Regions from separate parts of the Actinoplanes sp. NPDC048796 genome, predicted to be linked through region 1. Evidence: riboswitches for the same ligand, from Rfam matches in the RefSeq annotation. Region 1 holds a riboswitch; each other region holds the start of a gene.
What was found. Region 1 has a riboswitch for cyclic di-AMP ahead of AB0C26_RS12410 (transglycosylase family protein). Riboswitches for the same ligand answer to the same signal wherever they lie in the genome.
Positions count from the first base shown of each region.

Region 2: linked by a shared signal. The riboswitch ahead of AB0C26_RS13435 (hypothetical protein) and the one ahead of AB0C26_RS12410 (transglycosylase family protein) in region 1 are both predicted to bind cyclic di-AMP.
Region 3: linked by a shared signal. The riboswitch ahead of AB0C26_RS22285 (transglycosylase family protein) and the one ahead of AB0C26_RS12410 (transglycosylase family protein) in region 1 are both predicted to bind cyclic di-AMP.

Region 1 covers NZ_JBEZGO010000002.1:854,132-857,393, forward strand. The annotation lists gene AB0C26_RS12400 (XRE family transcriptional regulator) at 1-307, shown strand, start outside; gene AB0C26_RS12405 (saccharopine dehydrogenase NADP-binding domain-containing protein) at 285-1,520, opposite strand; cyclic di-AMP (ydaO/yuaA leader) riboswitch at 1,632-1,803, shown strand; gene AB0C26_RS12410 (transglycosylase family protein) at 1,808-2,416, shown strand; gene AB0C26_RS12415 (nuclear transport factor 2 family protein) at 2,462-2,827, opposite strand; gene AB0C26_RS12420 (LysR family transcriptional regulator) at 2,898-3,262, shown strand, end outside.
Region 2 covers NZ_JBEZGO010000002.1:1,067,167-1,070,428, forward strand. The annotation lists gene AB0C26_RS13430 (hypothetical protein) at 70-1,134, opposite strand; cyclic di-AMP (ydaO/yuaA leader) riboswitch at 1,138-1,271, opposite strand; cyclic di-AMP (ydaO/yuaA leader) riboswitch at 1,482-1,617, shown strand; gene AB0C26_RS13435 (hypothetical protein) at 1,621-2,649, shown strand; gene AB0C26_RS13440 (glycoside hydrolase family 65 protein) at 2,696-3,262, opposite strand, start outside.
Region 3 covers NZ_JBEZGO010000005.1:143,328-146,589, forward strand. The annotation lists gene AB0C26_RS22280 (hypothetical protein) at 1-600, shown strand, start outside; gene AB0C26_RS22285 (transglycosylase family protein) at 582-1,265, opposite strand; cyclic di-AMP (ydaO/yuaA leader) riboswitch at 1,268-1,423, opposite strand; gene AB0C26_RS22290 (hypothetical protein) at 1,609-1,983, opposite strand; gene AB0C26_RS22295 ((2Fe-2S)-binding protein) at 2,030-2,785, opposite strand; gene AB0C26_RS22300 (LLM class F420-dependent oxidoreductase) at 2,851-3,262, shown strand, end outside.

The DNA of each region.
Region 1 (3,262 bases):
TCGCGGCATCACGACGTGGTTGCTCTCCCACGAGAGCAACCAGACCGTGGCCAAGCTGCGAGTGACCCGTGCGATGCCCAAGGATCTGCGGGTCCACCCGGGCCGCGACTGGTTCACCGTGCTCTCGGGCACGATCATCCTGCGCTTGGGCGAACGCACCATCACCGTCCGCACGGGCGAGGCCGCCTCGTTTTCCACGATGGTCCCGCACGCGTTCGGCGCCCTCGACGGCCCGGCCGAGGTCCTGTGCGTGCTCGACCACGAGGGCGAACGCTCCCACCTGCTCAACCACGGCGACCATCACTGACGCTGGAACCGCGGGTGGAGATCTCCACGCCGGCGGCCCGAAGGCGCTCCACGAGCGTGTCGCCGAGCGCCGTGGCCGGGGTCAGCACGCCACCCTCACCCTTCGGCAGGTCGACGGCCAGGGCCAGGGCGCTCTCCCCCAGCATGATCGCCGTGCCGCTGTAGCCAGGATCGTGGTCGTCCCGGAACCGGGCCGTGTAGTGGGCGCCCGTCGAGGTGCGGCCGAAGAGGTCGCAGGTGAAGTGCCCCTTGTCGCTGGACGGCCCCTCACCCGGTTTCGGCAGCACGCGGTCGATCACATATCGCGTCGGCGGGAACATCAGACCCGCGACGAGGGCACCGAAGCCCAGCTTGACGCCGTTGGCGGCCACCGGGGACACCAGGGGCGACGCGCCCACACTCATGAACTCCCGATAGCGGAACTCGCGCCCGTACGCGTAACCCCGCAGCGCATTGCTGCGCCGGACGACCCGCGTGTTGTAGGACGCCATGAAGAACGGCGCGAGTGTCCCCCGCAGCGACGGATGTACCCGCTCGCCCCGAACGGTGGCGATGTCGGACTGCCGGCCGAGGTCCGGCTCGGCGGCCCGGTCCGGGCTCAGCGAGTACGGGCCGGCCGCGACCCGCCTTTTCGCCGGATCCCTCTTGACGGTGTCGAGCTGATGGCGCAGCGAGTCGATGGTGCCGCCGCTGACCCCGCCGCGCAGGCTCGTCACCACCATCGCGGTGTCGGTGAGCTCGCCCGCGCCGTCACGGCGAACGGCCTCGCTCAGAACGTGCACACCGAGGTCGGACGGGATCGAGTCGAACCCGCACGAATGCACTATCCGGGCACCGGTGCCACGGGCCACCTCGTGGTTGTCGTCAATGCTCTGACGTGCGAAAAGAACCTCACCGGTCAGGTCGAGATAGTCGGTTCCGGCCCGGGCGCAGGCGTCCACCAATGGCTTGCCGTATTTCGCGTACGGCCCCACGGTCGTGACGAGAATCCGCGTCGCCCGCGCGAGCCGGGCGACCGCGTCGGCGTCACCGGCGTCCGCGACCAGGATCGGCCATTCGACGCCGAGCCGGCGTTTCACAGCATCGAGTTTGCTTTCGGAGCGGCCGGCCAGCGCGATCCGAAGGCCATCGGGGGAATGTTCGGCCAGATGCCGTGCCACCAGCGCACCGACGAAGCCGGAAGCGCCGTAGACGACGATGTCGTGCTCGGTCATGGTTGCCAATTCTCCAACAAGCTCCACAAATGCGCGCGACACGATAACGTCGATCTCGCCTATTCCTATAAGAATCCGGCGGGTGCCCTTTCGCGGTCGCCGCCGGTCCGTACGGGCGGAACGCCGAATCCTGCCGCTGCCCGGCGGAACACATACTTACGGCATGGAGCGGGGGACCCGAGTTCTTCGGCGCTTTGGCGCGCCTCGGGGTGAAGCCGCGCACGCGCGGCCGGGCACCTCAGCCCGAACCCGACAGCTGACCTCGCAGGCGTGGAGGGTCTTTCGTCATGGCACAAATGTGCAAACCTGCCCGCGTCATGGTGGGCCTGGCCGCCGCAACTGTCACTCTGGCCGCCCCAGCAGCCCCGGCACTCGCTTCACCCCCGGCCGCCGCGCCGGCGCACGCCGTCGCGCTCGCCAAGGGCGGTTCCGTCAACTGGGACGCCATCGCCGAGTGCGAATCCGGCGGCAACTGGGGCATCAACACCGGCAACGGATACTACGGCGGCCTGCAATTCAGCCGCAGCACGTGGCGCTCCCACGGCGGACACCGTTTCGCTCGCACCGCCGACCAGGCATCCCGCGCGGAACAAATCCAAATCGCCGAGCTGGTCCGCCGTTCCCAGGGCCTGGGCGCGTGGCCGACTTGTGGCCGAAAGGCCTTCTCTACCCGCCAATATCGCAGTACAAACACGGTCACTCGCAAATCCACCGTCAAGGCTCCATCCACAGCGTCATCCACAGGCCGCTACTACGTGGTGCGCGCCGGCGACACCCTTGCTTCAATCGCCGCCAAGGCAAACGTGGAAGGCGGCTGGCGAGCCCTATACCGCCTGAATCGCGCCGCTTTGAACAGCCCGCATCGCATCTTCCCGGGTCAGCCTCTGGCGCTGTAATAGCTGCTCCCGGCGCCGGCGAATGCCTGATCGCCGGCGCCGGGATCACGACCGCGGAGTCTGGAATTCCGGCTGGTCGAGAACCCGCAGCCACGTGCCGTCGGGCTGGCGGCGAACCACCTGGGCCCGGGCGCCCGAGCCATCTCGCGGAGGTGTGGAGGTCAGGGCCAGCTCGCCGCTCAGCAGGGTGGGCAGCGGCTCCTCGGGCTCGACGGTGGGCATGTGTGGCAGAGCCTCCTCCCACATGCGCTGGATGGCGGCGCGGCCGACGGTCTGGCGTCCGGGTGGGTACGCCATCACGGCATCCTCCTCGTACAGCAGTGCGAGGCCTTCGGCGTCTTTGGCGTTGGCACGCTCGACGAACAGGCGGGTCAGGTCTTCGGGGCGCTGGGCCTTCTCTCGTTTCGTCATGCGTCCAGCCTTCTCGAGGCGGGATGAGAAGTCCAACGCATGGTTTTCATGGGAGCTAGAATCCGCAGTTATGGAACTGCGGCAGCTGGAGTACTTCGTGACGGTCGCCGAGGAAGCGAACTTCACCCGGGCGGCGGAGAAGGTGCACATCAGCCAGTCGGGCGTGAGTGCGCAGGTCAAGGCGCTGGAAAGCGAGCTCGGTGCGGAGCTGTTCGACCGTTCGGGACGAGTCGCCCGCCTCACCGAGGCGGGGGTGGCCGCGCTGCCGTACGCCCGGGCCGCGCTCGACGCCGCAGCCGACCTGCGCGAGGCCATCGACGAGGTGAAGGGCCTGGTTCGCGGGCATGTGACGGTCGGAATGGTGAGCGGCTGCGAGATCACACCGCTGTTCGCCGGGATCGCCGGCTTCCACGGCGAGCACCCGGGCATCGAGCT
Region 2 (3,262 bases), 210 kb from region 1:
GACGGCGGAAAATCGCGCCCCATCTCATCGGTTACAAGGCGATCGCCCGCGGAGCGAAGCGGAGCCATGTCATCGCATCGAGAGATGCACGTGGTTCGTGTGGTCGCTGGAAGGGTCGCCGTTTCCTCTGGTGTACGCCTTCCAGCCACTACTGGGTAGCCAGATCCGCTCGAACCAGATGACGTACAGAACGCCCAGCCGGTCCGCGTTGTTGATGAAGTAGTTCGCGAGGTTGGTGCCGTACGTCTTGCTGGCGCCCGTGGCGACGCCGCCGAAGCCGTCCTTGTCGGCGGCGAAGTCGCAGGCCTTGCCCTTGGGATGCTCACCGCTGTTCTGCTCGCGGAAGCAGGCGACATAACGGGTGAAGCCGTCCGCTTGCGCTTGCTTGAGGGCATTGAGCGTCCGAGGACTCAGGCACCCGCTCGTGGTGGGATCAGGCTCGGAGCAGCTCTCGGAGGGCAGCGAGCCGTCGGAGTCGCGCGGCGCCGCGCCCGCCTTCTGCTTGCTGGAGGAGCTGACGGCCTTGTCGCCGGCCTGCGGCGCGTCCTGACCGGTCTTGTCGTTCCCGCCGGTGTTGGCGGCCTTCAGAGCGGCCTCGGCCTGCACCTTGCGCTTGGCCATGAGCGCGACCTGCTTCTGCTCGTTGCGCACCTCGGTGTCGATGGCGACCTTGGCGGCCTGCTGGGCGTCGCGGGTGTTCTTGAGCGCCGCCACCGCCGTGTTCTCCTTGACCGCGATCGTCTCGAGCGTCTCGGCCCGGTCGAGGAAGCCCTCGGACGAGCCACCCGACAGCAGCGCGCTCATCGGGCCGAGGCGCCCGGTGCGGTACGACTGCTGGATGAGCTCGTCCAGTGCCGCCTGCCGCGGGGCGAGCTGCTTGTCGAGCTCCTTGAGCTTGGCCGCCAGTTCGGTCTGGCGCTTGCGCGAGCGGTCCAGCGCCTCCTTGGCCTCGACGAACCCCTTGGAGGCGGCCTCGAGCTGCTGGATGAGGGTCTTGGGGGCGCCCTCGCCGTCGTCGCCCGTGTCGCCCGGCGCGGCCGACGCCGGGCCGGCCACCGCTAACGCGAGACCAAAGATCGCGACGAGCATCGCCATGGTGGCTGCCAGTCGTCGCCGGACAGTCTTCTGCCGCACACCTGTTCCTTCCGTCGGCCGCCGACCGAGTTAGCTGACGGGTTCGGGACGGAAGTTGATCCCTACCGCTGGCGCGGATTCACCCCGGAAAGATTGGTTCCCCGGCTCGTCCGGAAACGATTAGGCGGCGATCCCCGGGGGGTGGGGACCGGCACCGACCATACCGAAGACATCGAACGATCGACAGTTATCGCACGCGAAGCAATTGAATGGCGACGCACAGTAGCCACTATTACTGAATGTCACAGGTGGACTACGCGAATAACGTTTTGCCAGGCCTGAAGCCTCTCTTGTTCTCGGGTAAACTGACCGCCGGTCCGCCTAACCAGGCACCGCCCCCGAGGTGCCGGCGGCCACCGCCCAATCGCCGTGAGGCGAGCCGGGGAACCAGGTCAGTCATGGGGTGCATCCGCGTCAGCGGTAGGGATCGCTTCCGTCCCGAACCCGTCAGCTAACCCGGTCGGCGGTTAACCGGAAGGAACCTGCATGACCGTACGACCCCGCCGGTGGCTGATGCTTGCCCTGGCGCCGATCGTTTCTGTCGCTTTCCTGGCGTCACCCATATCTCCGGCCTACGCCGAGCCCGGCGACGGCACGTCAGCGGCGCCGGACGAGTCGGCCGGCAAACAGAACCTGACTCTCGACGAGCTGATCGAGTCCTCGAACCGCCGATTCGTCCAGGCCAAGGGCGCCGTGGCGAAGTCGACGGCCGCGCAGAAGACTCTCGCCGCCAAGATCAAGACGGCTGAGGCCCGCCGCAACGCGCTGATTCCCGAGGTCAACGCGATCGCCAACCAGCAGTACCGGTTCGGCCAGCTCAACGCGGCCAGCTTCCTGCTGAGCAGCAAGGGCTCGGACGACTTCCTGGCCCGGGCCATGTCGCTCGAGGAGATCAACACCGAGCACGACCGGAAGCTCGGCGAGCTGAACAAGGCGATCGACGAGGTCACGAAGTCCAAGGTGGCACTGGACGCCGAGGTCAAGAAGCAGCAGACCAACCTCGTCGCGATGAAGAAGCAGAAGGAGGCGGCCAGCCAGGCCCTCAACCTGGTCGGCGGCGAAGGCCTCACGCAGGGCCACGTCCTCGCCGAGTCGCCGAAGGCCAAACCCGCGCCGCGCAATTCCGAAGGCGGCTTCTCGCCCGAGTCGTGCACCGTGAAAGATCCGACGACCAGCGGATGCATCACCGCCCGTACATTGAATATGTACAAAGAGACGAAGAAGGCGGGCTTCAACAGGTTCGTGGGCTGTCACCGCGACGGCGGGCCGTTCGAGCACCCGAAGGGCCGGGCCTGTGACTGGTCGTTGCAGAACAGCGGCTTCTCGGTCGCGCACAACGCGGACATGAAGGAGTACGGGAACAACCTGATGGCGTTCCTGGTCCGCAACGCGGACCGGCTCGGCATCTATTACGTGATCTGGTACAAGCAGATCTGGTTCCCCTCGGAAGGCGAGTGGCGCGCCTATCACGGGCCCAGCGACCACACCGACCACGTACACGTGTCGATGCTCTGAGACAGGCGAAAGACGGCCCCCGGGAAACCCCGGGGGCCGTTTTCGGTTAAGCGGTGGCGCGCCGCACCGGGGCGCGCCCGGCGGGCTGGGTCGGCGCCGGGCCGGCCTGGATGGCCGGCGGGTTGGCCACGGTCACCGGCTTGACCTGGGTGACCTCGACCTCCTTGCCGTGGTGCAGCAGCACGAGCCGGGCCGAGCCGCCACCGTTGCGCAGCGAGTACGTGACCTCCTCGGGGGTCACGTTCACCCGCAGGCGCAGGCCCCGCCAGAGCAGAGAGAAGTCCAGCGCGTTGATCCGGCTGGGCAGCCGGGGCGCGAACGACAGCTGGCCGTTGAAGTCGCGCATGCCGCCGAGCCCGGCGACCAGCGAGATCCACGTGCCGGCCAGCGAGGCGATGTGCAGGCCGTCCCGCGAGTTCTGGTGCAGGTCGTGCAGGTCCATCAGGGCGGCCTCGCCCAGATAGTCGTGCGCCAGCTCGAGGTGGCCGGTCTCGGCCGCCATCACGGCCTGGATGCAGGCCGACAGCGACGAGTCGCGGACGGTCCGGGCGTCGTAGTAGGCGAAGTTGCGCGCCTTCTCCTCCGGAGTGAACGCGTCACCGCGGATGTACAT
Region 3 (3,262 bases), on a different contig from region 1:
CAGGCCGAGGAGGCCGAGCGGGCGGCCCAGTTCGCCTCGGAGGTCGAGGTGGCGGCCTCGCGGGCGGCGGCCTCGGCGCAGCGCTGGCAGGAGATCTGGGAGCAGGCGTCGGCCTCGGTGAACACGGCGTACGACGCGTGGCTGGAGGCGGATGCCCGGGTGCGGAGCGCGGCCTCGGCCGCGGCGTGGGGCACCCCGTGGTCGGTGCGGACCTGCGAGGAGTACGCGGCGCGGGAGCGCTTCCTGCACCAGGCCGTCTCGGCGGCGGTCGGCCGCGGCGAGCTCCCGGCTTCGGCGCTGGGTGACGCGATCGCCGGGCGCAACGGCTGGGACGCGCGGCTGCACCCGGTCGACCAGGAACTGGTGATCGCGCGGGCCTCGGCCGCGTGGCTGCGCCAGTGCTACGACCTGGCCGTCGAGGCCGAGGCCACGGCCTGGCACGACGCCTCGCTGGCCCGGCGCGCCGCGAGCAGCCTGCGCGAGGAATCGCAGGCGGCCGCGGTGCTGGCGGCGGCCCCGGCCCCGGTGCGGGGGAACACCGAGGTCCGGGCGAGCCGCCGGGTCACTTTCGGGGAGATCGCTCAGATCGCGATGCGCTGACCCGGGAAGATCAGGTTCGGGTCGTCGATGATGCTCTTGTTGAGCTCGGCGAGCCGCTCCCAGCCACCCTCGATCTGGTAGCGGTTGGCGATCTTGGCCAGGGTGTCGCCGGCGCGGACCACGTAGAAGTCACCGCTGGTCCGGGTCGTCGACTTGTGGGTCGACGTCGTCTTCGCGCTCGACTTGTGGGTCGTCGAGGTCGACTTCTTGTGCGTGCTGTGGGTGCTGTGGCTGCTGTGCGTGCTCGTCGACTTCTTCTTCACCGACGACTTCTTCGTCTCCGAAGCGCCGCTGGTGTTGTGGCCCTTGTAGCTCTTGGACGAGCCGGCCTTCTTGCCGCAGACGGGCCAGGCGCCGATGCCCTGACCGTCGAGGACCTTCTCGGCGATCCGGATCTGCTCGCTGCGGCTCGCCTTGTCGGCAGTGCTGGCGTACTTGCCGCCGCCGTAGGCCTTCCAGGTGCTCTTGGTGAACTGCAGGCCACCGTGGTAGCCGTTGCCGGTGTTGATGCTCCAGTTGCCGCCGGACTCGCACTGGGCGACGGCGTCCCAGTTGACGCTGCCCGCGGCCTGAGCCGGCTGGGCCGCACCGAACAGGGCGAACGCTCCGGCCACGCCGGCGGTGGTCAGGCCGAGGGCGATGGTGTGCTTACGGGTCTGTGCCATGGAAGAACAACCTCCACGCCTACGAGGTGAGCTGTCGGGTTCGGGCTGAGGTGCCCGGCCGCACGTGGCGGCTTCACCCCGAGGCACGCGCTGGGCGTGCCGAGGAACGTGTGGGTCCCCCGCTCCATGCCTGAGTTGAATTCCGTCGGGCGGCGGCAGGACTCGGCGTTCCGCCCGCGGTGCCCACGATCGTGGGACCGGCCGACCGTAACCACGCCCGGCGACGGTCGGCAAAGGCCCGAAGGGCGATCGTGACGTTGTTCTCAGTACGCCCAGGCCGGGAATGTGCCCGATTTCGTCCCGTTATGTGGGCCACCACGATCAAGGCCGCGACCAGGCACGATCAGTCCGGCGTTACCAGGCCCTGCAGCCCGACGACAATGGCGACGAGACCGAAGATCGCCAGCAGCAGTCCCCGGCCGAACGGCGCGGCGCCCGGTTCGACCGGTTTGCGACCGGTCAGGCGGTCCCAGAGCAGCGCGACGCCGACGGCGATACCGACCACCTCGAAGTGGAAGACGTGCGGCCCGTCGAACAGGTGCACAAGCAGGTAGTAGCCGCCGGCCACCAGGGCGACGACGCCGACCACCCAGCCCCAGGGCGCCACCTTGTCGGCGAACCCGCCCACCCCACCGCCCACCCGGGGAATCTGCCGCAGCAGGGCCGCGGCCAGCAGCAATCCACCGAGGATGTTCGCGAGATCCAACAACAACGCCATGAGCATGCCTCCCTGGTACCCATACGGGAGCGCTCCCATGTTCGGTTCAGCGCCGCTGGATCGAACAGTCCGCGCAGAGCCGCTGATGCGGAATCGTGAATGCCAGGCAGCACGTGCGGCGACGGACCCGCTCGGCGTTCCACTCGACCAGCCCCGCCACCCCCAGCGTCCGCAGCACCCGGCCCGTCGTCTCCCCCGGCGGCACCCCGGCCACCGCGGCGGCCCGCTGAGCCGCGTGCGCGACCCCCGCCGAGAGTGACCCCAGCAGCAGGCGCCGGCTGACCCGGGTCGCGTCGGCAACGGTGTCGAGCAGCGGCGTCACATGCTCGTCGAGCAGCGTCCGGCGCAGCGTCGCCAGCAGCGCGCCCTCGTCACCGGCGACCCGGACCCGCGGCTCTCCGCCACCGGCCAGCGGGTCGCCGGGCAGCACCGACACCGGCACGTCCTCGCGCAGCCCGAGCCGCGCCGGCGCGTACCGGTCGTCGAACCGGATCAGCACCTGAGCACGCGAGAGATGCGGCACCCGGCGCGCCGCCACCCACCCGAAGACCGCCGGAACCGCGAGCCAGAAGGAGTACGCCTTCCAGATCAGCGCCGCCGACACGTGCGGCTGCGCCGCCGGCCACCGGCGCCGGCCCGCCTCGAGCAGCACCTCGACACCGTCGCCGACCAGGCTTTCCGCGGGGATCCAGCCCTCGAGATCGCGCACCAGCAGGTCGGCCGCGAGCCCCGGCACCCGGTTGCTGGAGCCGAAACCCGCCGCGATCGCGGCGAGGATCGGCGCGTCCACGAGATCTCCCACCACCGCTGTATACCCGCCCGAACGCTTTTCAGTGACGCGTCCCCAGTGGACGGTAGGGTGGCCCGGTGAAACTGGGTGTGAACCTGCCGCAGACCACCACCTACGACCTGGCGCACGACGTGACCGCGTTCGCCCGGGAAGCCGAGCAGATCGGCTTCGACAGCCTGTGGGCGTACGACCGGGTGCTGACCCCGGAAGACCAGACCGGACCCCACGGGTTGTACGGAATGCCCGATGTGCCGTGGCCGGAACGGTACGGCTACACCACGGATCCACTGGTCACCCTGTCGATGGCGGCCGCCGTGACCTCGCGGATCGAACTGGGCACAGGCGTCCTGGTGCCGCCGCTGCACGTACCGGTCCGCCTGGCCAAGATGCTGTCGGCCCTGGACGCGGCCAGCGGCGGCCGCCTCATCGCCGGCCTGGGCGCCGGCTGGTCCATCGACGAGTTCGAGGCCAGCGCCCCGCGCCCGCTGA